Regions from separate parts of the Vibrio apostichopi genome, predicted to be linked through region 1. Evidence: predicted binding sites of a transcription regulator. Region 1 holds the regulator's gene; each other region holds the start of a gene.
What was found. Region 1 encodes PurR, which represses purine synthesis genes. Its sites were predicted from a motif close to TNANGNAAACGTTTNCNTNA; they were not measured.

Region 1 (8,138 bases):
TGACTTTTACAACCGCTTCAAAGAACTCAGCTTTGAGCTGAGTCTCTTCTAATTGCTGCTCGAGTTCTTTGATTCGTTGCTCTGGGGTTTGAGTTGAGGAAGAGTTTGACATAGTCGCTCCTAACGCTCTCGATTGTTCTGTTCCTTTAGACCAATCTAGTTGACCATGTTTGCGAAGCCAAACTAAAACGGTAGAGCGACCTTGGATCCCATAACGTTCTTGAGCTTGCTTATAAGTCATTTCGCCTTTTTCAACTTGGCTTACGACTGCCAATTTAAAGGCAAGAGAATAATCTCGTTGAGTACGTCTACTTGTTGTTTTCATGACACTCTCCAATTTCATGTTGGAAATGTGTCAACCATATTTAGGACGGTACAACTTTTATAAAAAAAGCCGCAAGAATGCGGCTTAGTTATGTAGATAGTTTGAACTGACAATATTAATTGACGCGACTGATAAGCTCTTCACGACGTTGCTGCGGTATTACAGACCAATGAGTACCATTGATCGCACCTTCAAGCGCCCAAAGCAGCTCAATGCTGACTGAGGAAGCATGCGATTCCTTGATGGCGTTAAATGCGTTTACAGAGCCAGATTCATATAAACATTCTACGGAATCGATCCCCGCCTTTTTCAACATACGCTCGGTAGCCAGTCGAAGGTTAGGGAGGTCCTTTAGTCGAGTTGGCTTAGCAGAAGACTGCTCAGCTTTCTCTTCTTTAGCAAAACCCAGAGACGTCGTAGCAAGTTGCAAGATTTTTTCTTGGTCTTGCCACAAACCTTCCGGCAATGCGAAATACTTAGTGACGACAGGGAAACCACGTTTTTTGTAGACGTATGGTTGAAACCCTTGTTGCTCGAATTGCTTTGTTGTGTCTTTGTCCGCTCTTATGTGCAGCTGGTCATTTACAACCAGAGCAAACATAGTGTCATCAGCAAAAAGCCCGAATCCACCAAACATTGAGCGTGATTTTATTTTTCCTAGGGGCTCAAATAATTTCATTGAGTCCTTTAGTATCGGTTTATCCATGTTATTTATCTCGGTGTATTTGAACTACGCCACCAAATAAGCAGGTCCGAGAGATTAGCAAAATGTTGCAATTAAATTGTCAATAAGCCGTAAATTACTAAATTGTTAGTAACTACTGCATTTTGCCATCGGTAACCCCGCTACCATACCAACGAGTGGTTTAGGCCGGAAGCTTTGCGTCTCACTCTTTCGAGTGGTTTGCCCTGTGCGTGACTGACTTAATAGAATAAAGTTTTTGTTGAATGAGGCTCACACCTGATATTTCAAAATGTGATGTTGCTTCAATTAATGATCTTGGTGTTATGCAACTGGGTTTATTTTGGCTGCTTATAAAAAAAGCGCACCCAAAGGTGCGCTTAATGAAATTAAACTCGATTTATCAATTAATTTAACGTTTTAACTGTGCTTCGTTCAACAATTTCAGGATGCATTTCGAAGACACGTTTTTCATGATCTTTATCTTTAATGCGTTCCAATAAAATTTCGAATGCATTTTTACCAACACGACGTTTAGGTTGGTGAACCGTCGTCAATGGTGGAGAGAAGTATTCTGCAAGTTCAATGTTGTCGTAACCGATAACCGAAATATCTTCAGGAATACGAATGCCTTGCTGTTGCAGGCGACTCATTAGGCCAAGTGCCATTGTGTCGTTAAAACAGAACACAGCGGTAGGGCGATCTTCCATCTGAGCAATTTTATCAGCCGCAAGTACAGCGGTATCACACTCAAAGTTACCTTCAATGATGAGCTTTTCGTCGGTTGTGACCTTCGCTTCATTGAGTGCGCGTTTGTAACCCGCGATGCGTTCTACACATGCTGCTTTGTCTAAGTGGCCACTTAAACAAGCAATCTTTGTGTGACCACGTTCTAGCAGGTACTTAGTTGCTAGGTAGCCGCCTTCTTCAGAGTTATCGATGATTTTATCAGCCTGAGAGGTTTCAGGCCCCCAATCCATGACAACTTTTGGGATATCTGCATGGCGATCTAACATGCCACGAAGTTCTTCTGTTAAGTCAGAACACATAACCAAGATGCCATCTACACGTTTTTCTGCAAGCATTCGAATGTAGTCACGTTGCTTCTCATAGATACCACCCGTGTTACACAGAATCAAAGTGTAACCTTGACGGTAGCAGTAGCTTTCAACACCATCGATCACTTCAGAGAAGAAGAGGTTTGTTGATTGAGTCACTAGCATGCCGATAGTGCGTGTTGAATTGCATTTCAAGCTACGAGCAACAGCACTTGGCGCGTAGTTTAATTCGTCAACGGCTTTGTTTACTTTCTCTTGAGTCGCTTCTGCAACAAAACGCGTTTTGTTGATTACGTGAGAAACGGTGGTAGTTGATACGCCTGCTAAGCGAGCGACATCTTTTATCGTGGCCATGGTTTTATCCTATTAGAAGCTACTTTCCCAAAGTACGGAATAAAGTAGCCGTTAAGCTACCTAACTAAGAGCTTAAATTTGTAGGGCTCTTTGGGGTATTAAAGTGCTAAAAAACAAAAAACCGCTATTGAGCGGCTTGTCTTAACACCGAAATGCTCTGAACTTAAATAAGCATAGCATTTCGTGAATGTTTCATATTTTATCGTTTGCGGTCACAATTTTAGACTGACTAGAAATTACTCGCAATAAAATTCACCCAGAAATCTGGGTGAATTGTCACATTTTATTGAATTTGTTTACTTAATCATCAGCGAATCTTATTCACCCGCTAAATACTGAGTGTCCAGATTACAGAAGGCAACGAGAAGAGAGGCAACCGATGCATAGAAACCGAATGAATCGATCTCACGACATCTAGCGTTGAACTTTGGTACCCAAGTAAGAAGTTGTTGTTCAATAAACTGTTGTTGAACAGCGAACGATTTTTCTAATTCTTCTTCAAGCTCAGTTTCATTTGAACGGATGATGAGATTACCAAGGAAATCAAGTTCGATAGCAATGTGGTCGGCTGGTTCTTTTAGATCTTGGTTTACCACCAAGTTGTGCTTAGCCATGATGTCTTCCATGTCTTTGGCTGGCTTGTCGTTTAACAGACCCGTTTCGCCGATATACATTGAAGCGTAAGGTAGAGCACCATGTTTATCTGTCTTTAAGAATAGATCGCAGAAGTCAGCAGACAGTTCTAGTTGGGCATCTTCACGTGTTTGTAGACGGTTCAATGCGTCTACCAGTTTATCAATCGCAGGCTTAAGTGTTTCGTTTTCGCCTAAACCAGTCAGAAAAGAACGAATCTCAACAGAGTGGTAGTGATCGAGTTCTTCTTGTGTGAGCTCTTTAGCGAACAAGCTTGATAGCCACCAGTATATTTCAGCTCTTTGTTCGTTGAATGCTTTCGTATCTTTCATTTCATAGATCCTGATTTAGTCTTGTGATGTTTATATACCCAAGCATCGTGAAGTCATTTGGGCATAAGCACACCAAGGCTCAATAACAAGGTTATTTGCTAAACGCAAAGTGACTCGTTAGTCGTAATGCCTATATTGAATTGCGATGGACGATAAATAGCAAGGTTTTAGATTGTCTTGTATCAAAAAAGATTCATGTTTCTCGCTTTTATCTGCTGTACCACTAGAATTGTTACTAGTTATGAATAGAATGGTTACTGAAACTATTAAATAAGAAAAGTGGTGTAGATGAGCTATCACGTATTAGTCGTAGAAGATGATGTGGTAACCCGCAGTAAGCTGGTTGGATATTTCCAGAACGAAGGTTACACAGTGAGTGAAGCGGAAAGCGGCGCTCAAATGAGAAACGTGTTGGAAGAAAACAACGTTGACCTCATTATGCTAGACATCAACTTACCAGGCGAAGATGGATTGATGCTAACTCGCGAATTACGCAGTCAATCGGACATTGGGATTATTTTAGTTACTGGACGCACGGATAGCATCGACAAAATTGTAGGCCTAGAAATGGGCGCAGACGATTATGTTACTAAACCCTTCGAACTTCGCGAGTTATTAGTTCGAGTTAAAAACTTACTTTGGCGTATTGCTGCTGCTCGTAAAACAGCGGTTGGTGCGACAGTTGAAGCAGAAGACGAATCTGTGGTTCGTTTTGGTGAGTGGACGTTTGATATCCCTCGTCGTGCTTTAAGTAAAAACGGTGAGCCAGTTAAGCTGACTAAAGCAGAATATGAGCTGCTCGTTGCGCTTTCTTCTTACCCTAACCAAGTGTTAAGTCGTGAACGTATTTTGAACATGATCAGCCACCGAGTGGATGCTCCAAATGACCGAACCATCGACGTGTTAATCCGTCGCATGCGTGCGAAGATGGAGTTTGACCCTAAGAACCCACAAATCTTTGTGACGGTTCACGGTGAAGGTTACATGTTTGCTGGAGACTGATTCCCTTTAGGAGTTCTAGTCAGCAACAAAATTTGAACGTAAAAAAGCCGAGACATCATTGATGTCTCGGCTTTTTATTTGCGTTTCATTTTATAGCTTATAGCTTATAGCTTTCTTGACGATTCATGAGTAACTCGAAAGCCGTTACGTGAAAGCAGTGACACTAAAGCAGCTATTTGAAATCAATAACTCTCATTAAGACTGCGCTGCAGAAGCTACACCATCGTCTTCTTCTAAAATAGAAGGTTCAGGGATAACGACAGGTTCTTCGATATTGTCATTACTAGTGTCTAGCCAATCACGTAGGCTCTGCCAAACCAATCCCATCGTTTCGTGCCAGTAACGTTCTGTCTGTTCAAGATAGAGCGCTTTAGGCATGTACTTATTCCAAGGTTCAACAATGCCTTCTTGTGCAAGGTAGTTAGTTGGTGCGGGTAATGGCTTCATGCCTGCCGCATGGAACTCATTCAGGGCGCGAGTCATGTGGCTCGCCGATGTTACTAACACCATCTTTTTATTTTTAACGAATGCGGCCGCTTGGCGCGCTTCTTCCCACGTGTCTTTAGCGGTTTCAAGCAGAATGATGTCAGGTTTTGCTACGCCCAATGCTAACGCTACTTTGGCCATCATTCTTGCGTTGCTCACTTCAGTGCCTGCACCGTAGCCAGACAAAATGAGTTTTGCACCAGGGTAAAGGCGTAGAATACGAATGCCTTCGCTTAAACGCATTAATCCTGTGCGGCTAAGTTCTGAGGTTGGTGGGATTTGGTCATCGACGACGTGACCACTTCCTAGAACCATAACGTAGTCGATGGTGTCGTCTACGGGTAAAAATGCGGTGTGTTGCCTTTCCATTGGCATTAAAAGTTGACTAGAAACTGGTTGGAAAGCGATTAGGAAAATACCACAGAGGGCTGAAAGGGTAATTAGGCAACCAGTCTTCCTTTTGGTAGTAAACATCACTAGGGCTAAACCCAGAAAAGCGAGAATTAACATTGCTGGCAGTGGCATCAATAGCGAAGACACTACTTTTTTCAGCTCAAACATATCCGAATAGTCCGAAAAAACATCACTTAGTAGTAAAAAGAGACATCGCCTCTTTATTCCTGAAATTCCTGTGACAGAATAGCAGGCACGATAGGACATAATAACTCAAGTAGCCGTGACTGAAGACCGTAATTTCGACGATATTGCCCACAAATTTGCAAAAAATATTTACGGCTCTGACAAAGGAGAGATCCGTCAGATCATCGTATGGGAAGATTTAGAACAAGCTTTGAGCAAATTTGAGCAATCAGCTTTACCTCTACATGTTCTTGATGCCGGAGGCGGTCTTGCACAGATGTCGCAAAAAATTGCGGCGTTAGGGCATAACGTTTCTCTGTGTGATCTCTCTTCTGAGATGCTTAAGCTTGCAGAAGAAAGTATCAGCGAAGCGGGTTTGTTAGAGCAGTATCGGTTTATTCATTCTCCGGTACAGAAAGTAGCAGAACATCTCGATGAGAAAGTCGATTTTGTGATGTTTCATGCCGTAATGGAATGGCTCGCAGATCCCAAAGAGGCGCTTGATTTATTACTGGAACAAGTCAAACCCGGTGGCGTCGCCTCGATAATGTTTTACAACCACCACGGATTAGTCCTGAAAAATGTGATTTGTGGCAACATTCCTCATGTATTGAATGGGATGCCACATCGAAAACGGTTTAAGCTGCAACCACAAAAAGGCTTGAAGCCAGAAGAGGTTTATCAATGGATAGAAGACGCTGGTCTAGAAATCTGTGGTAAATCAGGCATTCGCTCCTTCAGTGACTACATAGGTAATATGGAGTACATGGGCGATTACCAATTTGAAGATGTATTGGAACTAGAAAAACAGCTATGCCGCCAAGAGCCATATCTGTCGCTAGGCCGTTATATTCACGTTTGGGCTCAAAAACCTGCGCAATAACAGCGGTGAATGTGGTAAAAGAAGCCACAACATGCGCTATGCAATCGTAAGAAGCCCGCGTCATAAAGAAATAGGCGTAATATCTAACACGTTCGATATTACGAAAAACAGTAACAGGAACCACAATGAGTGAAATGACTCAAACTGCCGAAGAGCAGCCAATTGATGAGTTGGTAGGCTGGGTCAAGCAGCATGACTTTTCATTAAACTTGCCGCCAGAGCGCTTAGCATTTTTGATTGCTATCGCAGTGCTAAGCAATGAAAGGTTCGATGAAGAGCTAGGTGAAGGTGAATTGCACGATGCATTTACCATTGTCACTCGTCTGTTTGAAGATACCGGTGAAGCGTCTGCATTCCGTGCAAACAACGCTATCAACGAATTGGTTAAACAAAAACTGATCAGTCGTTTTACTAGTGAGATCACCGACGGTGCAAGTATCTACCGTCTTTCTCCACTTGCGATCGGAATTTCAGATTATTACTTACGTCACCGTCAATTCTCTAAGTTAAAACTGTCGATTCAACTTTCGATGGTTGCAGATGAGATGGCTAAAGCGATTGAAGCTGCGCAAAAAGGCGGAACACCTGGTCACTGGCAAAAGAACGTTTATGGCGTTTTGAAATATTCAGTGGGTGAGATCTTCGATCAGATCGATTTAAACCAGCGTGTAATGGACGAGCAGCAACAAACCGTCAAACAGCAAATCGCCGATCTTCTTAATAAGGATTGGCGAGAAGCGATCAATAACTGTGAGTCTTTGCTATCGGAAACCTCAGCCACGCTAAAAGAATTGCAAGATACCTTGCAAGCGGCCGGTGACGAACTGCAAACCCAGATCCTCGATATTCAAGAAATTGTGTACGGTGATGATGAACTCGAGTTCGTAGGCGAAACCTTGTTTGGTTTGCAAATGAAACTCGATCGAATCACAAGTTGGGGCCAACAGGCGATCGACTTATGGATCGGTTATGACCGCCACGTACATAAATTTATCCGTACCGCGATTGATATGGATAAAAACCGTGCCTTTAGCCAACGCTTGCGTCAGTCGGTTACCGACTACTTTGATGCGCCTTGGTTACTGACTTATGCCGATGCTGAAAAGCTGACCGATCTTCGTGATGAAGCCTTGATGCTTCGTGATGACGAAGTGATGGGGCAAGCACCGATGGAAGTAGAGTACGAAGAATTCGAGCAAGTGAACGACCTGCTTTCAGACCGAATTGCAGAGATGTTAAAAGCTCACAAACAGCAAGGTGCGCCAATTGATCTTGGTCTTGTGCTACGCGATTACCTCGCAGCACACCCTCGCACACACCATTTTGATTTAGCCAGAATTGTTGTCGACCAAGCCGTGCGCTTAGGTTACTCAGCGTCTGACTATCAGGCTATTCAGCCAGATTGGCAGGCAATCAACGATTTCGGTGCAAAGGTACAAGCAAATGTCATTAACAAGTACTGATGATTACATGCCAGAGAAACTGGTAAAAGCGATAGCGAACCCGTTGTTCCCTGCGCTAGATAGCATGCTGCGTTCAGGTAAGCATGTTTCAACAGAAGACCTAGACAACCACGCGTTGCTTTCTGATTTCGAAGTGGAACTTCAGCATTTTTACCAACGCTACAACACGGAACTGGTGAAAGCGCCTGAAGGTTTCTTCTATCTGCGCCCGCGTTCTACGTCTTTGATTGGTCGAAGTGTTTTGTCTGAGCTCGATATGCTCGTTGGCAAGGTATTGTGTTTCTTATACCTAAGCCCAGAGCGTTTAGCTCACGAAGGTATCTTTACCAATCAAGAGCTAT
Region 2 (8,138 bases), 510 kb from region 1:
TTACATTTATGGGCTACAAGGAATATGACCTTGTTTCTGTGAATGGCGACACTGAACTGCAACCTACCAAGGAGCAAGGCCTTGGTTTGTTCGCAAATTCAGATCGTGTACGTAACGTTAAGCTGTCTGAGTTTTCTGACTCGGCACGCTTAGAAGCGAAAAAACCGTATGTATTGATCGTAACCAAGGGCAACACGGCTTCACGCATTCACCGCCCAGCTTACAATGATTACATCGGTATCAAGAAGTTTGATAAAAACGGCAAGGTTATCGGTGAGCACCGCTTTACGGGCCTTTACACTTCTGCAGTGTATAACCAAACCGTTGAAAGCATTCCTCTAGTTCGCGAGAAAGTTGAGCGTATCTTAGATGCAAGTGGTTACCGTAAGGGTTCATATTCTTACAAAGCACTGCACAATATTCTAGAAAACTATCCGCGTGATGAACTGCTTCAAGCTCGAGAAGAAGAGCTACTTGAAGTGGGTACGGGCGTTGTACAAATGCAAGATCGCGATCTTCTACGCTTGTTCGTTCGCAAAGACCCGTTTGGCCGTTTTTTTAGCTGTATGGTTTATGTAACAAAAGATCGTTACAACACCGAGCTTCGTCGTCAAACCCAGCGCATCTTGAAGCAATACTTCGGTTGCGAAGAAGAAGTCGAATTCACGACATACTTCTCTGAAAGCCCACTGGCAAGAACGCACTATATTGTTCGTGTTGATAACAACAACATGGATGTGGACGTGAAAACAATTGAGCAAAATTTAATGGAAGTATCGTCTACGTGGGATGACCGCCTGTCTGAATCAATCGTTGCTAACTTCGGTGAGAGCAAAGGTCTTCCGTTATCGAAAGAGTACATGCGTGCATTCCCACGTTCGTACAAAGAAGACATGATGCCTGGTTCTGCGGTTGCAGATATCGAACGCCTAGAAGCTCTTAGTGAAGACAACAAACTTGGCATGCTTTTCTACCGTCCTCAAGAAGAGGCGGCAGATTCTAAAGCTGTTCGTTTGAAATTGTTCTACCACAGTGATGAGCCGATTCATCTGTCTGATGTTATGCCAATGCTTGAAAACTTTGGCCTGCGCGTTATTGGTGAATCACCTTATGAAGTGCGCAAGACCAATGGGGTGACTTATTGGATCCTTGATTTCTCGATGCTGCATAAGAGTGACAAGACGATTGATCTTCGTGAAGCTCGCGATCTATTCCAACAAGCCTTTGCTGCTATTTGGGCGGGTGAGTTAGACAGCGATGGTTTCAACCGCTTGGTATTGGGTGCAGGTCTTTCTGGCCGTGAAATCTCAATCTTACGTGCGTATGCGCGATACATGCGCCAAGTTGGTTTCCCATTCAGCCAACAATACATTGAAGACACATTGTCTCATTACCCAGATCTAGCGAAAGGGTTAGTGAGCTTATTCGGCAAGCGTTTTGATCCTAAATTGAAGGGCAGCGCGAAAGGCCAACAAGATCTTATTAAGAAGATCACTGAACAATTAGATCATGTAGAAAGCTTGGATGATGATCGTATCATTCGCCGCTACATGGAAATGATCACAGCAACGCTTCGTACTAACTACTATCAGTTAGACGACAACAAACAGTCTAAACCTTGGTTGGCTCTGAAAATGAGACCAAGCGAGATTCCAGATATCCCAGCGCCGGTTCCTGCGTTTGAGATCTTCGTTTACGCACCAGACATTGAAGGTGTGCATCTACGTGGCGGTAAAGTCGCTCGTGGCGGTTTACGTTGGTCAGACCGTCAAGAGGATTTCCGTACTGAGATTCTAGGCCTAGTTAAAGCACAACAAGTTAAGAACACTGTAATTGTACCGGTTGGTGCAAAAGGTGGTTTCGTTTGTAAGCGTCAGCACATGATGTCTGGCCGTGATGAGATCTTCGCTGAAGGTCAACGTTGTTACAAGCGTTTCATCCGTGCACTACTAGACGTATCAGACAACATTATTGAAGGCGAGGTTATCCCACCGAAGAGTGTTGTTCGTCACGATGAAGATGATCCGTACTTGGTTGTTGCTGCCGATAAAGGTACAGCAACGTTCTCAGATCTCGCAAACTCAGTGTCTGATGAGTACAACTTCTGGTTAGGCGATGCGTTTGCCTCTGGTGGTTCTAACGGTTACGACCATAAAGCGATGGGTATTACCGCGAAAGGTGGTTGGGAATCTGTTAAGCGTCACTTCCGTGAAATGGGCATCAACTGTCAAACAACGGATTTCACTGCTATTGGTGTAGGTGATATGGCGGGCGATGTGTTTGGTAACGGTATGCTGTTGTCTAAGCATATTCGTATGCAAGCTGCGTTTAACCACATGCATATCTTCATTGACCCGAATCCAGAATCAGCATCAAGCTGGGTAGAGCGTGAGCGCTTGTTTAATCTACCTCGCTCAAGCTGGGAAGATTACAACAAAGACCTTATCTCTCAAGGTGGTGGCATCTTCTCTCGTCGAGCTAAGTCGATCCCTTTGACGCCTGAAATTCAGAAAATGCTGGGTACCAAGAAAGCATCAATGGCACCGAATGACTTGATCAAAGCGATCTTGTCTATGCAGGTTGATCTTCTTTGGAATGGCGGTATCGGTACATATGTTAAGTCTTCAAACGAGACTCATACTGATGTTGGTGACCGTGCAAATGACGTGCTTCGTATCGATGGCCGTGACTTGAAAGCTAAGGTTGTTGGTGAAGGCGGTAACTTGGGTATGACTCAACTGGGTCGTATCGAATATGCGCTAACGGGTGGCCGCGTTAATACCGACTTCGTTGATAACGTTGGTGGTGTTGACTGTTCGGATAACGAAGTAAACATTAAGATCTTCTTGAATGGCTTGGTATCTAATGGTGATCTAACCGTTAAGCAACGTAACCAAGTACTTGAATCAATGGAAGATGAAGTTGGCGAAATCGTACTAGACGACGCATATTGCCAAGCTGAATCTATTTCGGTTACTGAGCATCAAGGTGTTGGCTTAGTCAAAGAGCAAATCCGTTTTATTCACACTATGGAGAAAGCAGGGTACTTGGATCGTGGTTTGGAATACATCCCAGATGACGAAACATTGCTTGAGCGTGAAAAACAAGGTCAAGGCCTAACAAGACCAGAGCTTTCTGTACTTGTTGCTTACGGTAAAATGGTGCTTAAAGAAGATCTTGTTAGTGATGATATCGCTAATGATGAATTCCATGCTCAGCAGCTAATGCAATACTTCCCAACCGCGTTACGTCGTAACTATTCTCAGCACATGGATAATCATCCACTACGTTCTGAAATCATTGCGACGGCACTGGCTAACCAAATGGTTAACGAAATGGGTTGTAACTTCGTTACTCGTCTGCAAGAAGAGACGGGCGCAAATATCGTTGATATTGCAAATGCTTACGCGGCATCACGTGAAATCTACGGTCTTGGCCATGTTCTGAAGAGCATCCGTGAACTGGACAATGTTTCAAGTTCTGAAGCTCAATATGAATTGATCTACCATGTTCGTCGTACACTTCGTCGTTTGGCTCGTTGGTTACTAAGAAACCGTACTGGTAAACAGTCAGTGAAAGCTCTGATTGAACTTTACCAAGGCGATGTTCTTACTATCACAGAGAAACTGGATGAAAACCTAGTGGCTTCTGAAGTAGAAGAGCATAACGCAATGGCACAGCTATGGATTGACCAAGGCGTAAGCGCTGAGTTAGCCAATTCAGTCGCACGTTTGTCTAGCTTGTACTCAGCACTGGATATATCTACAGTGGCTCGTGAAACAGGCAAAACAGTACAACAAGCTTCTAAGCTTTACTTTAATCTTGGTGACCGCTTGTCATTGCACTGGTTCTTGAAGCAAATCAATGGCCAAGCGGTAGACAACAACTGGCAAGCACTGGCACGAGCGGCATTCAGAGAAGATCTGGATTGGCAGCAACGTCAGCTAACTGGCCAAGTACTTAACTGCGGTTGTGCTTCAGATATTGATGTGATTAAAGCGCTTGATGACTGGATGGAAAGCAACTCGGTTTCTCTACATCGTTGGGAAAGCATCTTGAACGAATTTAAGGTAGGTTCGGTTCATGAGTTTGCTAAGTTCTCAGTAGCACTACGTGAATTGATGCTATTGAATCTAAACTGCATGTCGACAGACTAGCGATTAGATAAAAACGAAAAGAAACAAGGGCAGGCCATTAGGTCTGCCTTTTTCGTTTGGCTGAATAGTGAATGACATGTCCAATTATTTCATTGAGCCACTTATGGTTAGTCAACTTAGCTTCTAATTGGTCGAGTTAATTGATGTTGGTTACACGAATGATAGTCAAATGGGCGATCGGTCGGAGTATACGGTAACGTTTGCTTAATAATAAACCTCATTCGTTAGCAAACTCGATTATCTTACCCTTACAGACAGTAATAGATTGAATAGTTGGGTAAATAAGTAAATAATATCGCCCCGTTTACACGGCGCTTTTTTCTATCGGAGGCACAATGCTTTACCGTCTAGCCAGAACTGGCTTTTTCCAACTTGATGCCGAAAAGGCTCATGATCTTGCAATTCAAAATTTCAAACGCTTCACCGGCACACCTATTGATCTTTTGTATCGCCAACAATTACCTCACCGACCTGTAGAGTGCATGGGTCTTACTTTTAAAAACCCAGTTGGCCTTGCTGCCGGCCTAGACAAAAACGGCGAATGTATTGATGCATTTGGCGCAATGGGTTTTGGTTTTGTAGAAGTAGGGACTGTGACTCCTCGTCCACAAGCAGGTAATGACAAACCACGTTTGTTCCGTCTTGTTGAAGCCGAAGGTATTATCAACCGCATGGGTTTTAACAACCTAGGCGTAGATAACCTAATTGAGAATGTTAAGAAGTCGAACTATGACGGCATCTTAGGTATCAATATTGGTAAGAACAAAGACACGCCAATTGAAAAGGGCGCAGAAGATTACATTATCTGTATGGAGAAGGTATACCAATACGCAGGTTACATTGCGGTAAATATCTCTTCACCAAATACTCCAGGACTTCGTTCACTACAATATGGCGAAGCACTTGATGATCTGTTGTCTGAACTAAAAACCAAGCAATCTGAATTAGAAGCGAAGCATGGCAAATATGTCCCGCTTGCTCTTAAGATCGCTCCGGATCTAAGCGATGACGAAATCAGCCAGATTTGCGAATCATTGATCAAAAATAAGATCGACGGTGTGATCGCAACCAACACGACATTGGATCGCAGTATCGTTGAAGGCATGAAGCATTGCGACGAAGCGGGTGGCCTAAGCGGGCGTCCAGTTCAATCTCGCAGTACTGAAGTTGTTCGTAAACTTCACGAAGAGCTGGGTGACCAACTGCCGATCATCGGGGTAGGTGGCGTTGACTCTTACGTTGCTGCAAAAGAGAAAATGATGGCAGGCGCTAAGCTTGTACAAGTATACTCTGGTTTCATCTACAAAGGTCCAGGCCTTGTTCGTGACATCGTTAAAAACCTGTAGTTCGTAAAAGCTTGAGCTATGATCCGGCATCGTCTTGATAAAAGAGACACTGTAACTCACTGAGTTGTAGAGAAAAGCAATAAGAAAGAGGAATTCATTTCCTCTTTTTTTTTGTCTATCGCGCAGTAAAATTACTGTAATTGAAGGTAATTTTGCGTTTTACCTAATGGAATGGTTCAACAGTGTGAGACGAAATGATGCTTAAACCTAGCGATACATGGAGTTGGTATTACGATGAGCAGCAATGTTCATTGATGCTAAACCTCGGAGAGGATATGATTTTTAAAACGAATCTGGTCCGCAATAAGCTGGTGGATTGCGCTTTTAAAGATAATGAATTCACTGTTGATGATGCATCTTCCTACCAAACCTTCAAAGAACAAATTTCAGGCTTAGAACTGTCTGAGCCACGACAAGCAGAGCTTGCACTTTATTGTGTTGCTGCAAAGCGTTTCCATAAGCCTGTACAGCCTAAAAGCTGGTTCTTCGACTCACAAGGCGCTGGCCATGAATATCCTCAAGAAGGGGATATTGTACAAATGAATAACGAGCATAGTCTTGGTTACTTCATTGTATTAGAAGTAGGAGAGTGTGCGAGCTTATGTGCATTTGTAGACCTAGAAGAGTTCCTGCTAACGCCTTCAAAAGGGTTACGCTTTGGAGACTCGATTAAAGTCATGCACGATAGAATGACTGACGCAAATGCCATCCTTCATCAAACGCATATTGCGATGGTGGGTTAGCCTTTAATCTCTAACCTAGAGCATCACTTCACTCAAGTATCGCTACGAATAAACCTGTAATACCTTCCCCATAATCGGCTTAATAGCCGATTTTTTTGTGCCTAAAAAAGTCTATCTCAATAAATACGACGTAGTTCATTCATTTGAATGACGTTGTTCACCTATTTAATTTGTAAAAAACGTATCTTTTTTAACCTCAATTTCGACCGATTCTCACACTATCGATAACGGATTTCCTCTGTTTATTCCCTGTTTGGGGTCTTTTGTTGCTAAGTTTCAACTTAAATTTACCTCTGGTATATACCAAATTAAGGGTGAATATAAATGCACTTAATGATTTAAGCCTATCGATGAGTGTTATTTCTGTGAGATTGAGAGTTGTTGTGTTGTAAGGGGATGCGAGTAAGCGATCGCTTCATGACTGAGCATTTGCTAAGCAGTTAGTCGAAAGATTCAATGAAAAGACGAGTTTAGTGTGATGCTCTAGTAGCAAATTCAGGTATAATCGAGCTCATTTTTATCAATAAAAGAACACTATGAATCAATATCTAGCGGTTACCTCAAATGGCCTTGAGAATTTATTAGTTGAAGAACTAACCCAACTAGGGATTACAAACGCAAAACCTGTTCAAGCAGGTGTTAAATTCAAAGCCACCAATGAGCAAATTTATCGTTGTTGTTTGTGGAGCCGTTTGGCTTCTCGATTTGTACGTGTCCTTTCAGAATTCACTTGTATGGACGACATGGATCTTTACCTATCTACCACAGCGGTTAACTGGGTAAATCAATTCCATAGCACTAAGCGTTTCGTTGTTGATTTCAATGGTACGAACAACGAAATCCGTAATAGCCAATACGGTGCGATGAAAGTAAAAGATGCCGTTGTAGATTGCTTTGAGAAGAAGTCTTTACCACGTCCATCTATCAGCAAAGAAAATCCAGATATTCGTATTCACGTTCGTCTGCACCGCGACAAGGCGATTCTTGGTGTGGATATGGTAGGCAGTGGCCTTCATCAACGTGGCTACCGTCCAGAATCCGGTCGCGCACCATTGCGTGAAACTCTTGCTGCAGCGATTCTTCTTCGTAGTGGCTGGGATGCAACGAAACCTTTCCTAGATCCTATGTGTGGTTCAGGTACGTTAGTAATTGAAGCGGCGATGATGGCTGCAAATATGGCACCTGGTGTGAAACGTCAGAAATGGTGTTTTGAATCACTAGAAGATTTCGAACCAGAGCTTTGGGCTGAAGTGAAAGCAGAAGCGAACGTTCAAGGCCGTCGTGGCGTTAAGAAAGTAGAATGTAAGTTCTTCGGTTATGACAATGACGAGCGAATGATCAAAACGGCGCGTGACAATGCACGTCGTGCTGGCGTTGAAGAGTTGATTGAATTCGAAGTAGGTGATGCAGCAAAGCTTAAACGCCCTGCAGAGTTCAATGATGGTGTGATTGTGTCAAACCCTCCTTATGGTGAGCGTTTAGGTACAGAGCCTGGCTTGATTGCACTGTACACAGCATTTGGTGCCCAACTGAAAGCTGAGTTTGGCGGTTGCAACGCTTCTATCTTCTCAAGTTCTGATGAATTACTTAGCTGCTTGCGTATGCGTGCAGACAAACAATTCAAACTGAACAACGGTGCATTACCGTGTCACCAAAAGAACTACTCAATTTCAGACCGCCCTATGTCTGAGCGTCCAACTGGTGAGCAAGAACAGCTCATTGCTCCTGATTTCGCGAACCGTCTTAAAAAGAACATCGGCAAGATCGGTAAGTGGGCTAAGAAAGAGCAACTAGATTGCTACCGTATCTACGATGCTGACTTACCAGAATACAATGTAGCGATTGACGTATACCCGGGTCACCTTGTGATTCAAGAATACGCAGCACCTAAA
Region 3 (8,138 bases), 1.8 Mb from region 1:
AGGCAAGTAATAAGAATAAGGTCAGCAACAAGAACAAGGTCTGTAACAAAAAATAGAAGCAAGCTTCGGCACTCTCTATCGTAAGAGTGCCGCAGAAAACTTACTCGGGATATTTACTCAGAAAGTATCTGCATGAAAGCACGGTTGCGCCAAATGATCTTTTTCTTATTATTTGAAAGCATACGCTTACGACGGTTTGCAGCAACGGTCTTATCAAGGCGTTTCGATTTCAGTTTGTTCTTCATCATTTCAACGATTTCCTATTTGTCGTCTGGCTTTGTAATTATGACTTCAGTTTTAATTATAGTGGTTATTTGTTTATGAGCTCTGTCGCGAACTTAGCGATACTTTTTGAGTAACCATCGCGATGGCCAGTGTCTGAATGCAACAGAACATCATGGCGCTTATGGTGTGTCGTTATAAAGTTCGATTGTTACTGCAATATGACACCTTAAGTTTAACGGTCACTTTGTTTGTTTAGTTTCTCAATGCGAACCGGCCGTTACGAACCAGTGGCTCATGTATAAAAAAAGAGCAACGCTATATAGCATTGCTCTTTTATTTATTTGGAAGACTCAGCTTCGTCGACAGCGGATTCAGCCGTACTGATTGTCGATTCAGCGCCCGAGATCTCTAAAGGTGGGATAACCACCAAACCTTCAAGGCTCGCTTCTTCTTCTTTATTTCGCTTGTTCACATGGCCAATAATGCTTTGGTAATAACGGCGAATGTTCTCAACGTAATTCCTTGCTTCATCACCACGAGCATAACCGTAACGAGTTTTACTGTAGTACTTCTTCTGTCTTAGAAGAGGCAGCCTGTCTTTCACATCACCCCAAGCGTCAGGATCACCGCCTTGTGCTTTAGTTAAGCGACGTGCATCCATCATGTGCCCGTAACCTACGTTATATGACGCGAGGGCAAACCAGATCTTTTCATGTTGTGTGATTGAATCTGGTACTCGATTCACGATACGACGTAAGTATTCCACGCCACCTTGTACCGATTGTTTCGGATCAAGACGATTGGTTACACCTACGCTCTTCGCGGTTGGCAGCGTCAACATCATCATGCCACGAACACCGGTTGGAGAACGCGCGACTGGGTTCCAGTGTGACTCTTGGTATGCCAAAGCAGCAATCAAACGCCAATCAAATTCTTGTGAGTATTTCTGAAATAGTGGTGACCATTTTGGTAGCTTGCTATCCAATGCGCGGATAAAGGCACGAGTATCAACGTAGTCAAAAGTACCAATGTGGCCGATGTACTTCTCTTCTAATGAAGCCAGTTCACCAGACTGTTTAAGGTTACCGAAGAACTCAATCAGCAACGCATACAGGCTTTCATCTTCTGAACGTTCTAAGTACCAAGAGATAGGTTGGTCTTCAGTAAGTTCGAAAGCAAGAGCCACATCAGGGTATAAACGCTGTGCCAAGGAAAGCTCAATGGAGTCTGCAACGGTAAACAGTCGCTCTCCGGTTGATACTTCTTTTAGCAGGTCATTGATGTCTGCATTACCGACCGCATCGTAGATAAAGTCATCGTGTGTGTTCTGAAGCTGTTTTAGTGTTGGTTCAAAGTGTGAGTCTTTCACCACAACTAAAGATGGCGTCAGTGTTTCATTTGATGCCGTTTCTTCTGATTCAGATTGTTCTTTTACAAACTCGGCCTGACGATCGTTCTCAAACTTGATCAGTTGATCGAGGTTTCTTGGTCGCCATTGACCTTTCTTGTACACGACTTGTTGGCTTACATAGTAATAAGCAGGTGCAGCGCGATACGCACGTGTCAGGTTGTTGTTTTGTGTTAATCCGGTCGCGATAAGATCGATTTCGCCTTTCTTCAACGCAGGGAATAAGCCGGATAAGCGGTATGCAGGTTTAACCTCAAGCTTTACACCAAGCTCTTCAGCAAACTCACGAGCCAGTTCGTAATCTAAGCCAGCAGGGCCATCGGGACCAATGTAATAAGAGAGTTGGTTATTCAGTGTGCCGACACGCAGAACGCCGCGATCTCGTATCTGTTCAAGAACACTTTTAGGTTCAGACTCAATCTGACATCCAGTTATCCCGAATAGAGCGATAGCGAGCAAAAGGAATTTAGACGAAAAGATCAGCGTAATTTTATGCATCAAAATGAAATCTCGAAAAGTGGAAGCCCCTTTATACCAAACCCCGCAAGGCTGGCAAAGCAGGTTTATTTAAACAGTTGTAAAAGTGCTGATAAATGCAGCAAAACTGTCATTTATATCGTTAGATGAAAAAAATAACGCAAACGGTTGCTTTTGGTGTTACGTCACAAAAAGAAATGCTTTATAATGCGCTCGCATTGAAGAGGTGGAATCGGCATAGGTTTGTTAACCTTCGGGAATAGCTTCGAAGAAAACAGTTAGGTTGTTCCTATAACCCACTGAATTTATTCCAATATCACCTTAATCAACTGCATAAGAGACCTAAGCACATGAGAATTTTGCGTGGCTCCCCAGCTCTATCTGAGTTTCGTGTTAACAAGCTTTTAGAGCTTTGTCGTGAATTAAGCTTACCTGTAACAGGTATTTACGCTGAGTTTGCCCACTTTGCTGATTTAACGGCAGACCTAGATGCGTCTGAAGTTGAGAAGCTAGAAAAGCTACTGACTTACGGTCCAACGATTGAAGAGCATGAACCTGAAGGTTTATTGCTGCTTGCAACGCCACGTCCAGGCACTATCTCGCCTTGGTCTTCAAAATCAACTGATATCGCACACAACTGTGGACTGGCTAAAGTGTCACGTCTAGAGCGCGGTACAGCTTTCTACATTGAAACTTCTTCTGAACTTTCTGAGCTTCAACTTGTTGAGCTGAAAGCAATCCTGCACGACCGTATGATGGAAGTGGTTTTCACTGACTTCGAATCGGCAGCGGCACTATTTACTGTTGCTGAGCCTGCTCCTTACGCGGAAGTTGACCTATTAACTGGCGGACGTAAAGCGCTTGAACAAGCAAACGTTACCCTAGGTCTTGCGCTTGCAGAAGATGAAATTGATTACCTTCTTGAAAGCTTCACTGAAAAGCTAGGTCGTAACCCGACTGACATCGAGCTAATGATGTTTGCACAAGCGAACTCAGAGCACTGTCGTCACAAGATCTTTAACGCTGATTGGACTATCGATGGCGTTAAGCAAGAAAAATCATTGTTCAAGATGATTAAGAACACTTTTGAAACGACACCAGAACACGTTCTGTCTGCTTATAAAGATAATGCAGCGGTAATGACAGGTTCTGAAGTCGGTCGTTTCTTCCCAGATCCAGAAACTCGTCAGTACAACTACCACCAAGAGAAAACACACATCTTGATGAAAGTTGAAACGCACAACCACCCAACGGCAATCTCGCCATGGCCGGGCGCATCAACAGGTTCAGGCGGCGAAATCCGCGATGAAGGCGCGACAGGTATTGGTGGTAAGCCAAAAGCGGGTCTAGTTGCTTTCTCAGTATCTAACCTTAAGATCCCGAACTTCGTTCAACCTTGGGAAACTGACTTTGGTAAGCCGAGCCGTATCGTTACTGCTTTGGATATCATGCTTGAAGGCCCTCTTGGTGGCGCAGCATTCAACAACGAATTTGGTCGTCCAAACCTACTAGGTTACTTCCGTACTTACGAAGAGAAAGTAAACTCTCACGCAGGTGAAGAAGTACGTGGTTACCACAAGCCAATCATGCTGGCTGGTGGTCTAGGTAACATTCGTGATGATCATGTTCAGAAGAAAGAGATCCCAGTAGGTGCAAGCCTAATTGTTCTTGGCGGTCCAGCAATGAACATCGGCCTTGGTGGCGGTGCTGCATCTTCAATGGATTCGGGTTCTTCTTCTGAAGACTTAGATTTTGCATCTGTACAACGTGAAAACCCAGAGATGGAACGTCGTTGTCAGGAAGTTATCGACCGTTGTTGGCAGCTTGGTGATGCGAACCCAATCGCATTCATCCACGATGTGGGCGCGGGCGGTATCTCGAATGCACTTCCTGAGCTAGTAGACGATGGCGAGCGTGGCGGTATCTTTAACTTACGTGACGTGCCAAACGATGAGCCGGGCATGAGCCCACTTGAGATCTGGTGTAACGAATCTCAAGAGCGCTACGTTATGGCGGTTGCTGATAAAGACATGGCAACATTCGATGCGATTTGTAAACGTGAACGCGCACCTTACGCCGTGGTTGGTAAAGCAACTGAAGAGCGTGATCTGAAACTAGAAGATTCACATTTCGACAATACGCCAATCGACATGCCGATGGACATCCTTTTAGGTAAAACACCTAAGATGCACCGTGACGCGAAGACGCTAAAAGCAAACAACCCTGCGATTGACCGTTCTGGTATCGAACTAAACGAAGCGGTTGACCGTATTCTTCGCCTACCAACAGTGGCAGAGAAAACATTCCTTATCACTATCGGTGACCGCTCGGTAACAGGCCTTGTAGCTCGTGACCAAATGGTTGGCCCATGGCAGGTTCCAGTTGCTAACTGCGCAGTAACTGCAGCAAGTTACGACTCTTACCACGGTGAGGCAATGTCTCTTGGTGAGCGTACGCCAGTAGCACTACTAGATTTCGGCGCGTCAGCTCGTCTAGCTGTTGGTGAAGCAATCACTAACATCGCAGCGACCAACATCGGCGATATCAAACACATTAAATTGTCAGCTAACTGGATGTCTCCAGCGGGTCACCCTGGTGAAGATGCTGGTCTTTACGAAGCGGTTAAAGCTGTTGGTGAAGAACTATGTCCGGCACTGGGTCTTACTATCCCAGTAGGTAAAGACTCAATGTCGATGAAGACTAAGTGGGAAGAGAACGGCGAACAGAAAGAAGTCACTTCTCCGCTGTCTCTTGTTATCACTGCGTTTGCACGTGTTGAAGACGTTCGTAAGACGATTACGCCTCAGCTTCGCACTGACAAAGGCGCTTCAAGCTTAGTACTTATCGACCTTGGTAACGGCCAAAACCGCATGGGCGCAACAGCACTAGCGCAAGTTTACAAGCAGCTTGGTGACAAGCCAGCAGACGTAGACAATGCGGCACAACTAAAAGGTTTCTACGAAGGCGTTCAAACGCTTGTAGCAAACGACCAAGTTGTGGCTTACCACGATAAAGGCGATGGCGGTCTATTCGTAACGCTAGCTGAAATGGCGTTCGCAGGTCACTGTGGTGTTAATGCTGATATTGCGGCGCTAGGCAAAGATACGCTAGCAGCACTCTTCAACGAAGAGCTAGGTGCGGTAATCCAAGTTCGCAACGATGACCTAGACGCAGTGCTTTCTACGCTTGCAGCTAATGGCCTAGAAGCGTGTTCACACGTAATCGGTTCTGTTGAAGCATCAGACGAAGTAGTGATTAAGTCAGGCGCAGATGTTGTAATCCAACGTAACCGTACTGAACTACGTACTATCTGGGCTGAAACGACGCACAAGATGCAAGGTTTACGAGATAACCCAATCTGTGCAGACCAAGAGCACGAAGCGAAGAAAGACAATTCAGACCCAGGTCTGAACGTGAAACTAAGCTTTGACGTAAATGAAGACATTGCTGCTCCTTACATCAACACGGGCGCTAAGCCTAAGATGGCGATTCTACGTGAGCAGGGTGTTAACTCTCACGTTGAAATGGCAGCAGCATTTGACCGCGCAGGCTTCGAAGCGACTGATATTCACATGAGCGACATCCTAACGGGTCAAGCGGTACTAGAAGAGTACAACGGCCTTGTGGCATGTGGTGGCTTCTCTTACGGCGATGTACTGGGCGCTGGTGAAGGTTGGGCTAAGTCGGTTCTGTTTAACGACTCTACTCGTGACCAATTTGAAAACTTCTTCAAGCGTGAAGATACTTTCTCTCTAGGTGTGTGTAACGGTTGTCAGATGTTGTCTAACCTGCGTGAACTTATCCCGGGAGCTGAGTACTGGCCACGTTTCGTTCGTAACGAATCAGAGCGTTTTGAAGCTCGTTTCAGCTTAGTTGAAGTTCAGAAGTCTGATTCTGTATTCTTCAACGGCATGGAAGGTTCTCGTATGCCAATCGCTGTTTCTCACGGTGAAGGCCGCGTAGAAGTACGTGACAACGACCACCTAAATGCGATTGAAAACTCAGGTACAGTTGCTCTACGTTACGTTGATAACAACGGTAACCAAACGCAGCAATACCCGAACAACCCGAATGGTTCGCCAAACGCTATCACAGGTCTAACAACGACGGACGGCCGTGTGACTATCATGATGCCTCACCCAGAACGTGTATTCCGCACGGTTGCTAACTCTTGGTCTCCAGAAGGTTGGGGCGAGAATGGCGCTTGGATGCGTATGTTCCAAAACGCACGTAAGAATGTGGGTTAATCACTTACCTACATACCGCATTAATCTAGGCTAGGTTAATCAAAAATGAAAAGCGCAGATCGAAAGGTCTGCGCTTTTTTATTACACAAATTTTAGGAACCAGAGCGAAACAAATTAGGTTTGCAGTTTGCTGTTCTAAAAATCTCCACTACGCTAAATGTTATGGAATCAATTTGTTAGGCCATCATTTCTTGTATTCATACAAGAACAATTCAATTTGGCCGTTCAAAAACTGAATCAATCATCGTGGCATAAGAGGGATCTATGAAAACAACAATTACAAAAGCAGTTGCAGTGGCAGCGATTGTCATGTCGTTAGCTGGGTGTGTCGGTAGTAACGCTGTTACTGGGAAATTAATGAAGTTCAACGTTGAGGTTGTAGATAACCGTTACGCTCGTGCCGGGGTCAACTTCTTGCTTGCGCCAGTTTACGCGCTAACAACAGCAGCCGATTACATTGTATTTAACTCAATCGAGTTCTGGGCGGGGAAAAACCCTCTCACAGGCGCACCTCATATCTTTGATAGTAAAGTCGACACTATGATTGATGTGAACGATAGCTTAGATGACTCATTGAAAGATGCACCACTTGGTTTCAACAATCGTCAGATTGAATGGGGTGAGATGCAACAGATCGATCAGAACACCATTCAAATGGACATCACCTATAACGATGGCCAAAAGGCTGTTCTGACGGGAGTTCGTGATGGCGACAAAGTCAGCTACTACATGGATGGCACGCTAGTTTCAGAAACCTCTATTCAGGCTCTTGAACAGCTAGCAGCAGAAAAAGCATAACCTTCACTGCTTTACCGCTATAAAAGAAAAGCCGCTGGATTTAACCCCAGCGGCTTAGTATTTTCTAGCATCTAGCGCGTAGATTAGTTGTTGCTGTGTAGCTCGCTGTTCAGTTCAACAGCTGACTTGTTCGCAAGACATTCAATTTGGCCAGTAATCGAGTTACGACGGAATAGAAGATCAGAAACACCAGCTAAGTCGCGAGCTTTAATGATTTCAACTTCGTTGCCTTCTTTATCTAGCATACGAACCTTAGTACCCGCGGTCACGTAAAGACCAGACTCAACCGTACAACGGTCGCCCATTGGGAAGCCAAGACCCGCGTTTGCGCCTAGTAGGCAGTTTTCGCCGATAGAGATAACCATAGTACCGCCACCAGACAGAGTACCCATGATAGAAGCACCGCCGCCGATGTCAGAACCGTTACCCACAACAACACCCGCAGAGATACGACCTTCAACCATGCTTACGCCAGTCGTACCTGCATTGAAGTTGATGAAACCTTCGTGCATAACCGTTGTGCCTTCGCCTACGTGTGCGCCAAGACGAACACGAGAAGTGTCAGCAATGCGAATACCTGTTGGTACCACGTAATCCACCATTTTAGGGAACTTGTCTACGCAATCTACAGATAGAGCGCGACCCGCAAGGCGAGCTTCGATTTGACGCTCAGCCAGTTCAGGAAGATCGATTGGGCCTTCGTTAGTCCATGCGATGTTGTGCAGTAGACCGAAGATGCCGTCTAGTACCGTATCGTGTGGTTGGACTAGGCGGTTAGAGATAAGTTGCAGCTTAAGGAAGCCTTCAGCAACTGATGCTGGCTTCTCGTCAGTCTCAAGAACAACAAGAACAAGTGGCTGTTCAGACGCTGCTGCTTTCTCTGCGAAAGATGCATTTGCTGCATCGTCATTTGCTGCGAATGCTTTCGCCAGTTCTGCGCTTTGTGCAGCAGAGATTTCGATAGCTTGGTTGCCTTCAGTGTA
Region 4 (8,138 bases), 860 kb from region 1:
ATAAACACTTATTTAATTAAGGTTAATTGTTATATAGATCACCGTATTGCAATGCAGTCTCAAAAGTGAAACAGATTAGCATTTACCTCAAGCTGTAATAAAAATGAAATATTACCAATCCTTTTGTTATCCAATTAAAACAAGGTGTCTATAAAGTATTAAAGATGAGACAAGTAGAACTCACTAATTAAGTTAATTCCTACACTCATAAATACCCCATAATTAAATAAGGCTAAGAGAATTATATTGCAGACGGACACCTGCGTGGCAAAGCGCCAGACAGGAAGATTCAGCGATTTAAACACTCGTACGATAGCTTATACACCTGTCTAAGAATATGAATGCACCTCTAACCCTAATCACAGCCGCTAGAGCAAACCGAAAACCGAAAACAAGGTCGTTCGCGGTAACTTCAATCCCAATTCATAAAAGCCAGCTCATAAAGACCAATAGATAAGGTGATAGAAAGAGGCAAACAGACAGAAAGGTTACTAATAAAGAGTCACAATTGGATTCAAAAGCACGCCTATCGACTCGATTGAATAGTAAACCACCGTTTTACGGCAATTTATTTGTGATCTGGGTTGCACGCGTACCGCATACTATCAGATACTGAACAAAACTAACCTTCAGCCACAGTAAACGGCTCCCGCTTGCTGTTCAGGAAATTCAATGAGTTCAGATAATCAGTCGACCTATTTCTTTTTCGATTACGAAACATGGGGCGTTAGCCCAGCGAAAGATCGCCCGAGTCAGTTCGCCGGTGTTCGTACCGACCAAGATTTCAACATTATCGGGGAGCCTTTAGTTATCTACTGCCAGCCTCCTGCTGATTATCTGCCTGGACCTGAAGCTGCATTAATCACTCGAATTACGCCTCAGAAAGCCATGTCACAAGGCCTACCTGAGCCTGAGTTTATCGCTAAGATTCATGCCGAGCTTGCTAAGCCGAACACCACAAGCTTGGGATACAACAGCATTCGATTCGATGATGAAGTGACACGATACACCTGTTACCGTAACTTCATTGACCCATATGCGTGGAGCTGGCAGAACGGCAATTCACGTTGGGATTTATTGGATGTGATGCGTGCAGTCCATGCACTGCGCCCTGACGGTATTAACTGGCCAACAAACGATGAAGGTTTTCCAAGTTTCAAACTGGAACACCTTTCTGTGGCAAACGGCATCGAACACGAAAACGCGCACGATGCGATGGCTGATGTTATTGCGACTATCGAACTGGCTAAGAAGTTAAAGGCCGCACAACCTAAGATGTTTGATTACCTCTACAACATGCGCCACAAACGCAAGTTGAATGAATTAGTCGACATCGTAAACATGACACCTTTAATGCACGTGTCAGGCATGTTTGGTCGTGATTGTAATTACACAAGCTGGGTAGTGCCTATGGCGTGGCACCCAACCAACCAAAACGCGGTTATTGTGGTCGACCTAGCGAAAGATCCAAGTCCTTTACTGGAAATGGATGCGGATGAACTAAGAGAAAGGCTTTATACCAAGCGCAGTGAGCTTGCTGAAGACGAACTGCCAGTACCAATCAAACTGGTACAACTCAACAAGTGCCCTATTCTCGCGCCAGCAAAAACGCTCACCGCTGAAAACGCAGAAACGATCGGTATCGACCGTCAACAATGCTTGAAGAACCTAGGCCTATTACGTGAACATCCAGAGATCCGTGAAAAGCTGATCGGTTTGTATTCACAAGAACGTGAATACGAGAAAAGCGACGACGTAGACACACATCTTTACGACGGTTTCTTCTCTCCAGCCGATAAAACCGCGATGAACATCCTTCGCGAAACTGACCCGAATAACTTGGCAGCACTGGACATCACTTTTGGTGACGAACGTATCAAGCCTTTGTTGTTCCGTTACCGCGCTCGCCATTTCCCATGGACGCTAGACGAAGCTGAACAACTGAAATGGGCTAACCACTGTCGTGAGTATTATGAGAGTCGTTTAGAGGATTATATGTTGAACCTCGAAAACCTCGCGCATGAACACGAAAGCGACGAGAAGAAAATGGCTATCTTAAAAGCGGTTTATCAGTACGTAGAAAAGTTAGCTAGTTAATTCATAATCAAGAGACGTGACACTTTGAAAGAAAGATTGATCAAACTCGTTTACTGCTTAATCTCCTTCACCTTAATCATAGGTGCTCTCACAGCAGGTAACGCGTTACAACAATATCTAGAGACCTCAATCCCAGGCAGTATTTTTGGCATGTTGATTCTGTTTACTGCCATGGTGATTGGTATCGTTCCTTCGCACTGGGTTCAGCCCGGTGCCAGTTTGATTATTCGTTTGATGATCTTATTGTTCGTCCCAATCAGTGTCGGGCTAATGGATCACTTCGACATGCTTATCGCCAATGCACTACCAATTATGGCGAGTGCAGTTGGTGGAACACTGATCGTATTGGTCTCTCTATCATGGTTCTTAGACCGCTTGCTTTCGAGAGGTCAATAATCATGTGGATTCTACTCACTATCGTGGTGTTTCTGTTTGCTCGTTGGGTCAGCCAAAAAGTGAACTCACCGCTGTGTAATCCGTTACTGATCAGCATTAGTATCATTATTCCTATCCTGTTGTTCTTCAAGGTCCCTTTCGAGACCTATTACGCAGACAACACTTGGATTACTTACATGCTTCAGCCTGCGGTTGTGGCACTTGCTTACCCTTTGTATGAGCAGTTGCCTCAAATTCGAGCTAATTGGCGCATCATTACCTTTGCTTGTACGCTGGGCAGTGTAATGTCGATGACCACGACAGCATTGATTGCTGTTGCCTTTAAAGCAGATCTAAGCCTAATTGCGAGCCTGCTAGGTAAATCCGTCACCACTCCGATTGCAATGGAAGTATCAAGCCACCTTGGCGGTGAAGCAGCGATTGCAGCGATTCTGGTGTTAATCGTTGGTCTGTTCGGAGCCATCTTTGCTTACCCTATCTATAACCTAATTGGAATTAAGAGCCCAATCGCCAGAGGTTTAACCATGGGCACGGTATCTCACGCTTTAGGTACCGCTACATGTGCTGAAAAGAACCAAGAAGATGCGGCATTCAGCTCGTTGGCGTTGGTTCTTTGTGGGGTTATCACCTCAATCATCGCACCTAGCGTATTTTCAGTGGTGATTTGGCTCTACTCTTAACCAATCGACTCTGAAATTATTTTTATAAGATCATGTAAGCCCAAACATCACACTGTTATTTCAGCGTCTGTTTGGGCTTTTTCGTCGCCATTATTCAGCGATAACGGTACTAACTAACCTTTGATTTGCGATATCAACGATGATTTTTGTCCTTGCAATCGATTTCATCTGTGACCTCACCCTAATTATGCAAACCAATGTAACAACAACAATATAATAGCGATCAATGTCACAGAAAAATCCTGAGCATTGCATAGAATTAAAGCCTAAGGTCAATTAAGGATTCAACATGAACAGTCGTATTACCCTGGCGCTGGAAAGTGCTCCAACATCAATGAAAGCGCTTTTGAGTGACATCGTATTAGCAGACAACTTTGACGCCACTATCTCTAAAGAGCAGTTGCAAAGCTTGCTAGATGCGAGCGGTCTTTCTGATAAAGAAGTTCGCCTAGCTTTACTGCCAATCGCAGCAGCATACTCTTATGCGCCTCTTTCTGAATTCTATGTTGGTGCCATCGTGCGTGGCCTATCTGGTCGCTTGTACTTCGGTGCAAACTTGGAGATCGCAGGTGCTCAACTTGGTCAAACAGTTCATGCTGAACAATCAGCCATCAGCCACGCTTGGATGAAGGGAGAAGAAGGCCTTTCTGACATCACGATCAACTTCAGCCCTTGTGGTCACTGTCGTCAATTCATGAATGAGCTGACAACAGCAAAAGAACTTAAAGTTCAGCTGCCACAACGTGATGAAATGTCTCTGCAAGAGTACCTGCCAGACTCATTCGGCCCTGCCGATTTAGGTGTGACAACTGGCTTGATGACAAAGCTGAACCACCAATACACAACAGATGAAATGAACCCTGTTGTTGTAGACGCTTTAACTGCATTGAACCGCAGCCACGCTCCTTACACTAAGAACCTAAGTGGCGTTTCACTACAACTGACAACTGGCGAGATCTTCACGGGTGCTTACGCTGAAAACGCAGCGTTCAACCCTAGCCTACCACCTCTACAAGTGGCTCTAATTCAGCTGAAATTGGCTGGCTTCGATTTTGAACAAATTGAAAACGCAGCGTTGGTTGAAATGGCCGACGGTAGCATCAGTCACCTAGCGGATACGCAATCTACATTAGAAGCGATTAATCCCGACATTCCAGTGACTTACTTAGCAATCTAAGTACATCTAGTTAACAAAAATTTAAATAAGCAGCCCTATTTAACGGGGCTGCTTTTTTTATACTTGTAATTAACGCAGCAACTTACGCAAACGTTTGCTTTTGTCATTTAAATAAGTATGATCACCCCGTTTTCAATCAATCGTTCAAAAGATCGGAAGGAATTTCTATGTTTGGTACCGCTACTCGTGAAAATGCTACTCGTGTACTTCTATTAGGTTCAGGTGAACTTGGCAAAGAAGTGGCTATCGAGTGCCAACGTTTAGGTTTAGAAGTTATTGCTTGTGACCGTTATGCAGACGCACCGGCTATGCAAGTCGCACATCGCAGTCACGTATTGGATATGCTAGACGCTGACGCTTTAGAAGCCATTATTGAACTAGAAAAACCAGATTATGTGGTACCGGAAATCGAAGCGATTGCCACCAGCAAGTTGGTAGAGCTAGAAGCAAAAGGGTTGAATGTCGTTCCAACTGCGAATGCAACCAAGCTGACGATGAACCGCGAAGGTATCCGTCGCCTAGCCGCAGAAGAGCTAAAGCTGAGCACATCTCCTTACCGCTTTGCAGACACCTTTGAAGATTTCTCAGCAGCCGTTGAGTTCGTGGGTATGCCTTGCGTTGTTAAGCCAGTAATGAGTTCTTCAGGTAAAGGCCAAAGCGTTATCAAAACAGAAGAAGACATTCAAAAGTCTTGGGACTACGCACAAGAAGGCGGTCGTACTGGCGCGGGTCGCGTAATCGTTGAAGGCTTCATCGACTTTGATTACGAAATCACACTGCTTACCGTTCGTGCAGTCGACGGTGTTCACTTCTGTGCACCAATTGGCCACCGCCAAGAAGACGGTGATTACCGTGAATCATGGCAGCCACAAATCATGTCAGACAACGCTCTTAAAGCGGCGCAATACACCGCAGAGCAAGTAGTTAACGCATTAGGCGGCCACGGCATCTTTGGTGTTGAGTTGTTTGTTAAAGGCGACCACGTGATCTTCAATGAAGTATCCCCTCGCCCACACGACACTGGCTTGGTTACTTTGATGTCTCAAGACTCGTCGGAATTCGCACTACACGTTCGCGCATTTACAGGTATGCCAATTAAGTCGATTACTCAATACGGCCCATGTGCATCAGCGGTTATCTTAGGCCAAGGCACATCAACGAATATCCGTTTTGAAGGCCTTGCAGAAGCGCTAGACGCACCACAAACGCAAGTTCGCTTGTTCGGTAAGCCTGACATTTATGGTCGCCGTCGTCTTGGTGTGGCGTTAACTCGTCGCAACAGCACAGAGACAGCGATCGAAGATGCCATTGAAAGCGCGGCAAAAGTAAAAGTGATTTACTAACCAGCTATTCAATTCTGAACAATCACGACTTCAAATCTGAACAATAAAAAAGACGGGCTATCGAGCCCGTCTTTTTGTTCGTTTTAGCTGTTGCCGTTAGCTAATAGCTGATAGCTGATAGCTTAAAAGCAAACTCAGCTTAAGCGTCAGACTCAATCAAATACACTTCTTCACTGAATCGAGACAAACCTTTCTTCGCAATCTTAGGGTGTTCATCATCTGCAATATCTTGATTCAACAAAGTGATCTTATAGCCTGCAAACAACTGATCGATCTCTAGCTTAGGCACGCTAAACGGAGGCCCTGCCATTTCGCGTTGGTCGTAATCCAATGTAACCAACAAGATCTTGCCGCCAGGCTTTAACAGTTGCTTCAAACGTTCCACATATTGCGCGCGCATCTCAGCAGGCAAAGCCACCAACGAAGCACGATCATAAATGATGTCGACAGGCTGAATGGGCGCAGTGAAGTAGTCACCGGTGTAAACACTCAGCTCATCAAATTGGTACAGCTCATGTTGACCACTGATTTGAGTCACTGTCGGTGTGTATAAATGCTCAGAGAAAAATGCGCGAACCGCGATCTGGCTTAATTCGACACCTTGAACCTCTTCATGCTTGGTCGCTAACCAAATCAAATCTTCACTCTTACCACAAAGAGGCACGAAGACACTCTTGTCGTAACTAGGGTTAGTCTTTTGCCAAAATTCGATAAGAAGCGGGTTTACATCTTCAAGGTGGAAACCAATTTGGTTGGCTGCCCATTTATTGTGCCAAAATTCAGGATTATTCATCTTTCGTTCATGTTAAACAGTCATAATGCAAGGGTACAGTATAGAGAAGTAAGAGCAACCTTCGCTTGATTCAAACTTAAAAACGACATGAGTCATAGTAGAAAACGACGCGAGTTAACAAAGAAGATTGCCGAGGTTCAAAGTTCTCAAAATTTGGGAACAAACGCTTAAATGATTTGTCTATATCTTCACATTTTAAAGCAATATTAAACGTTAGAGTTGGTTTCGGTCTTAACTAGCCCCATCTAATATATAGCTAGATTGGTTAGTGTAGTTAAGCTGTTTTTACTCTTATGCGTTACTGGTTACCCCTTTTGATTTACCCGTTTTTGTAACCTTGTATTTTGGAGTTTGAATGAGTGTATTTCTCCGTACGACGGCCCTAATGCTTCTAGTATTGAGCCGAGCGCCTGCATTCGCAGCAGCACCTGTTTCAACAAGTTCAACTGATCAATCGCGCACTCCTGCGCAAAACCAAGTTTCATCAAACGTATTCCGCCACAGCCTTAGCGGCTTATACGGCATCAAAGCATTCGACTCACGTCCGACTCAGCCTTATACCGACTTCGATATTCTGTACAGCAAAGCTCACCAAGCACAGGCTGAACTAGAAACCATCTGTAAAAGTACTGCCCTACTGACTAACTCAGACGCACTCTTTGCTGGCGTTAAATCTCAAGCACGAGCAGAAGAGAAAATTGACCTTGAGTTAGATGGCGATGTATCAAGAATTACCGACTTAGCCCGCGCAACCATCATCGCTAACGATGTAGAAAGCTTGGTCGAAGTTTACGAAGCTCTAAGCCGCGAAGCGGATGTGGTAAAAGTGAAAAACAAATTCAAATCACCGGCTGATTCTGGCTACCGTGATTTGAACCTTTTGGTTCGTTTACCTAAAACTAATGTTATTGCCGAAGTGCAACTTCACTTGAGAGCCATCGCTGATGTGAAAAGTGGCCCTGAACATGAGCTTTACGAAATCATCCAAGGCATTGAGCGTCACGCTATTGCAGAAAAACGCCCGATTAACGACATCGAAGCGGCGCAAATCAATAGCCTAAGACGCCAATCTCTAGAGCTTTACCAACAAGCATGGCAACCATACATTACAACGCACATTAAAGCGGCTTAGCGCGAACTGCGTAATACCGACAAACACCAGAAGGGCTGCACTCGCAGCCCTTTTTAGTACCTGTTTGATAAACAAATCGTTCGCTTGTCTGTCCCAACCTCACCATTCCAAGCTATTGGTGATAATACTCCTTAGAGCGGTTGTATAAATCCAAGGGTTTTAACGTGCTGTAAAATGCCGCCGCGTCTTGTAAGTCTCTATCTGATAAAGACTTCACTACCGACTGCATATACAGATCTTGGCGTTCATCGCTTTTAAAATCACGTAGTTGCTTAAGAATGTAACTCGCCTTTTGTCCCTTTATATTTGGGTAAGATTGCACAAAAGGAATGATCTTATCGCCGTGGCACTGGCTACAAAGGTTCTGGGCAAGTTTCTCGCCCGCAATCAAACTTGGTATATAAGGCTCCGCTTTTTCTAGCTCAACGTCAATTTTGGGCACTACCTTAGTGTCAAATTCGGAATGTTCATCAGAGCATGCAGAAAGCAACATAACGGCCATCGCAGGCGCCAGAAATAT

Region 2: the regulator PurR is predicted to act here: its motif matches at 4,346-4,365, upstream of pyrD (quinone-dependent dihydroorotate dehydrogenase).
Region 3: the regulator PurR is predicted to act here: its motif matches at 2,267-2,286, upstream of purL (phosphoribosylformylglycinamidine synthase).
Region 4: the regulator PurR is predicted to act here: its motif matches at 4,433-4,452, upstream of purT (formate-dependent phosphoribosylglycinamide formyltransferase).

What each region holds. Positions count from the first base shown of each region.
Region 1 is NZ_AP028067.1:2,488,497-2,496,634, reverse strand. Features, by position in the region: partial or broken gene QUF19_RS11090 (IS3 family transposase) at 1-325, opposite strand, end outside; gene QUF19_RS11085 (TfoX/Sxy family DNA transformation protein) at 441-1,031, opposite strand; cyclic di-GMP riboswitch class I at 1,159-1,244, opposite strand; gene purR (HTH-type transcriptional repressor PurR) at 1,415-2,419, opposite strand; gene torD (molecular chaperone TorD) at 2,737-3,384, opposite strand; gene torR (two-component system response regulator TorR) at 3,673-4,386, shown strand; gene elyC (envelope biogenesis factor ElyC) at 4,582-5,433, opposite strand; gene cmoM (tRNA uridine 5-oxyacetic acid(34) methyltransferase CmoM) at 5,549-6,334, shown strand; gene mukF (chromosome partition protein MukF) at 6,460-7,797, shown strand; gene mukE (chromosome partition protein MukE) at 7,778-8,138, shown strand, end outside.
Region 2 is NZ_AP028067.1:1,981,212-1,989,349, reverse strand. Features, by position in the region: gene QUF19_RS09110 (NAD-glutamate dehydrogenase) at 1-4,157, shown strand, start outside; gene pyrD (quinone-dependent dihydroorotate dehydrogenase) at 4,493-5,503, shown strand; gene QUF19_RS09100 (cell division protein ZapC) at 5,698-6,246, shown strand; gene rlmKL (bifunctional 23S rRNA (guanine(2069)-N(7))-methyltransferase RlmK/23S rRNA (guanine(2445)-N(2))-methyltransferase RlmL) at 6,783-8,138, shown strand, end outside.
Region 3 is NZ_AP028067.1:736,588-744,725, forward strand. Features, by position in the region: gene tadA (tRNA adenosine(34) deaminase TadA) at 1-56, shown strand, start outside; gene QUF19_RS03300 (hypothetical protein) at 114-248, opposite strand; gene mltF (membrane-bound lytic murein transglycosylase MltF) at 563-2,131, opposite strand; gene purL (phosphoribosylformylglycinamidine synthase) at 2,461-6,357, shown strand; gene QUF19_RS03315 (DUF3332 domain-containing protein) at 6,622-7,155, shown strand; gene dapD (2,3,4,5-tetrahydropyridine-2,6-dicarboxylate N-succinyltransferase) at 7,239-8,138, opposite strand, start outside.
Region 4 is NZ_AP028067.1:1,629,555-1,637,692, reverse strand. Features, by position in the region: gene sbcB (exodeoxyribonuclease I) at 673-2,097, shown strand; gene QUF19_RS07435 (CidA/LrgA family protein) at 2,122-2,493, shown strand; gene QUF19_RS07430 (LrgB family protein) at 2,496-3,173, shown strand; gene cdd (cytidine deaminase) at 3,463-4,350, shown strand; gene purT (formate-dependent phosphoribosylglycinamide formyltransferase) at 4,518-5,693, shown strand; gene QUF19_RS07415 (thiopurine S-methyltransferase) at 5,833-6,486, opposite strand; gene QUF19_RS07410 (RelA/SpoT domain-containing protein) at 6,842-7,618, shown strand; gene QUF19_RS07405 (c-type cytochrome) at 7,731-8,138, opposite strand, start outside.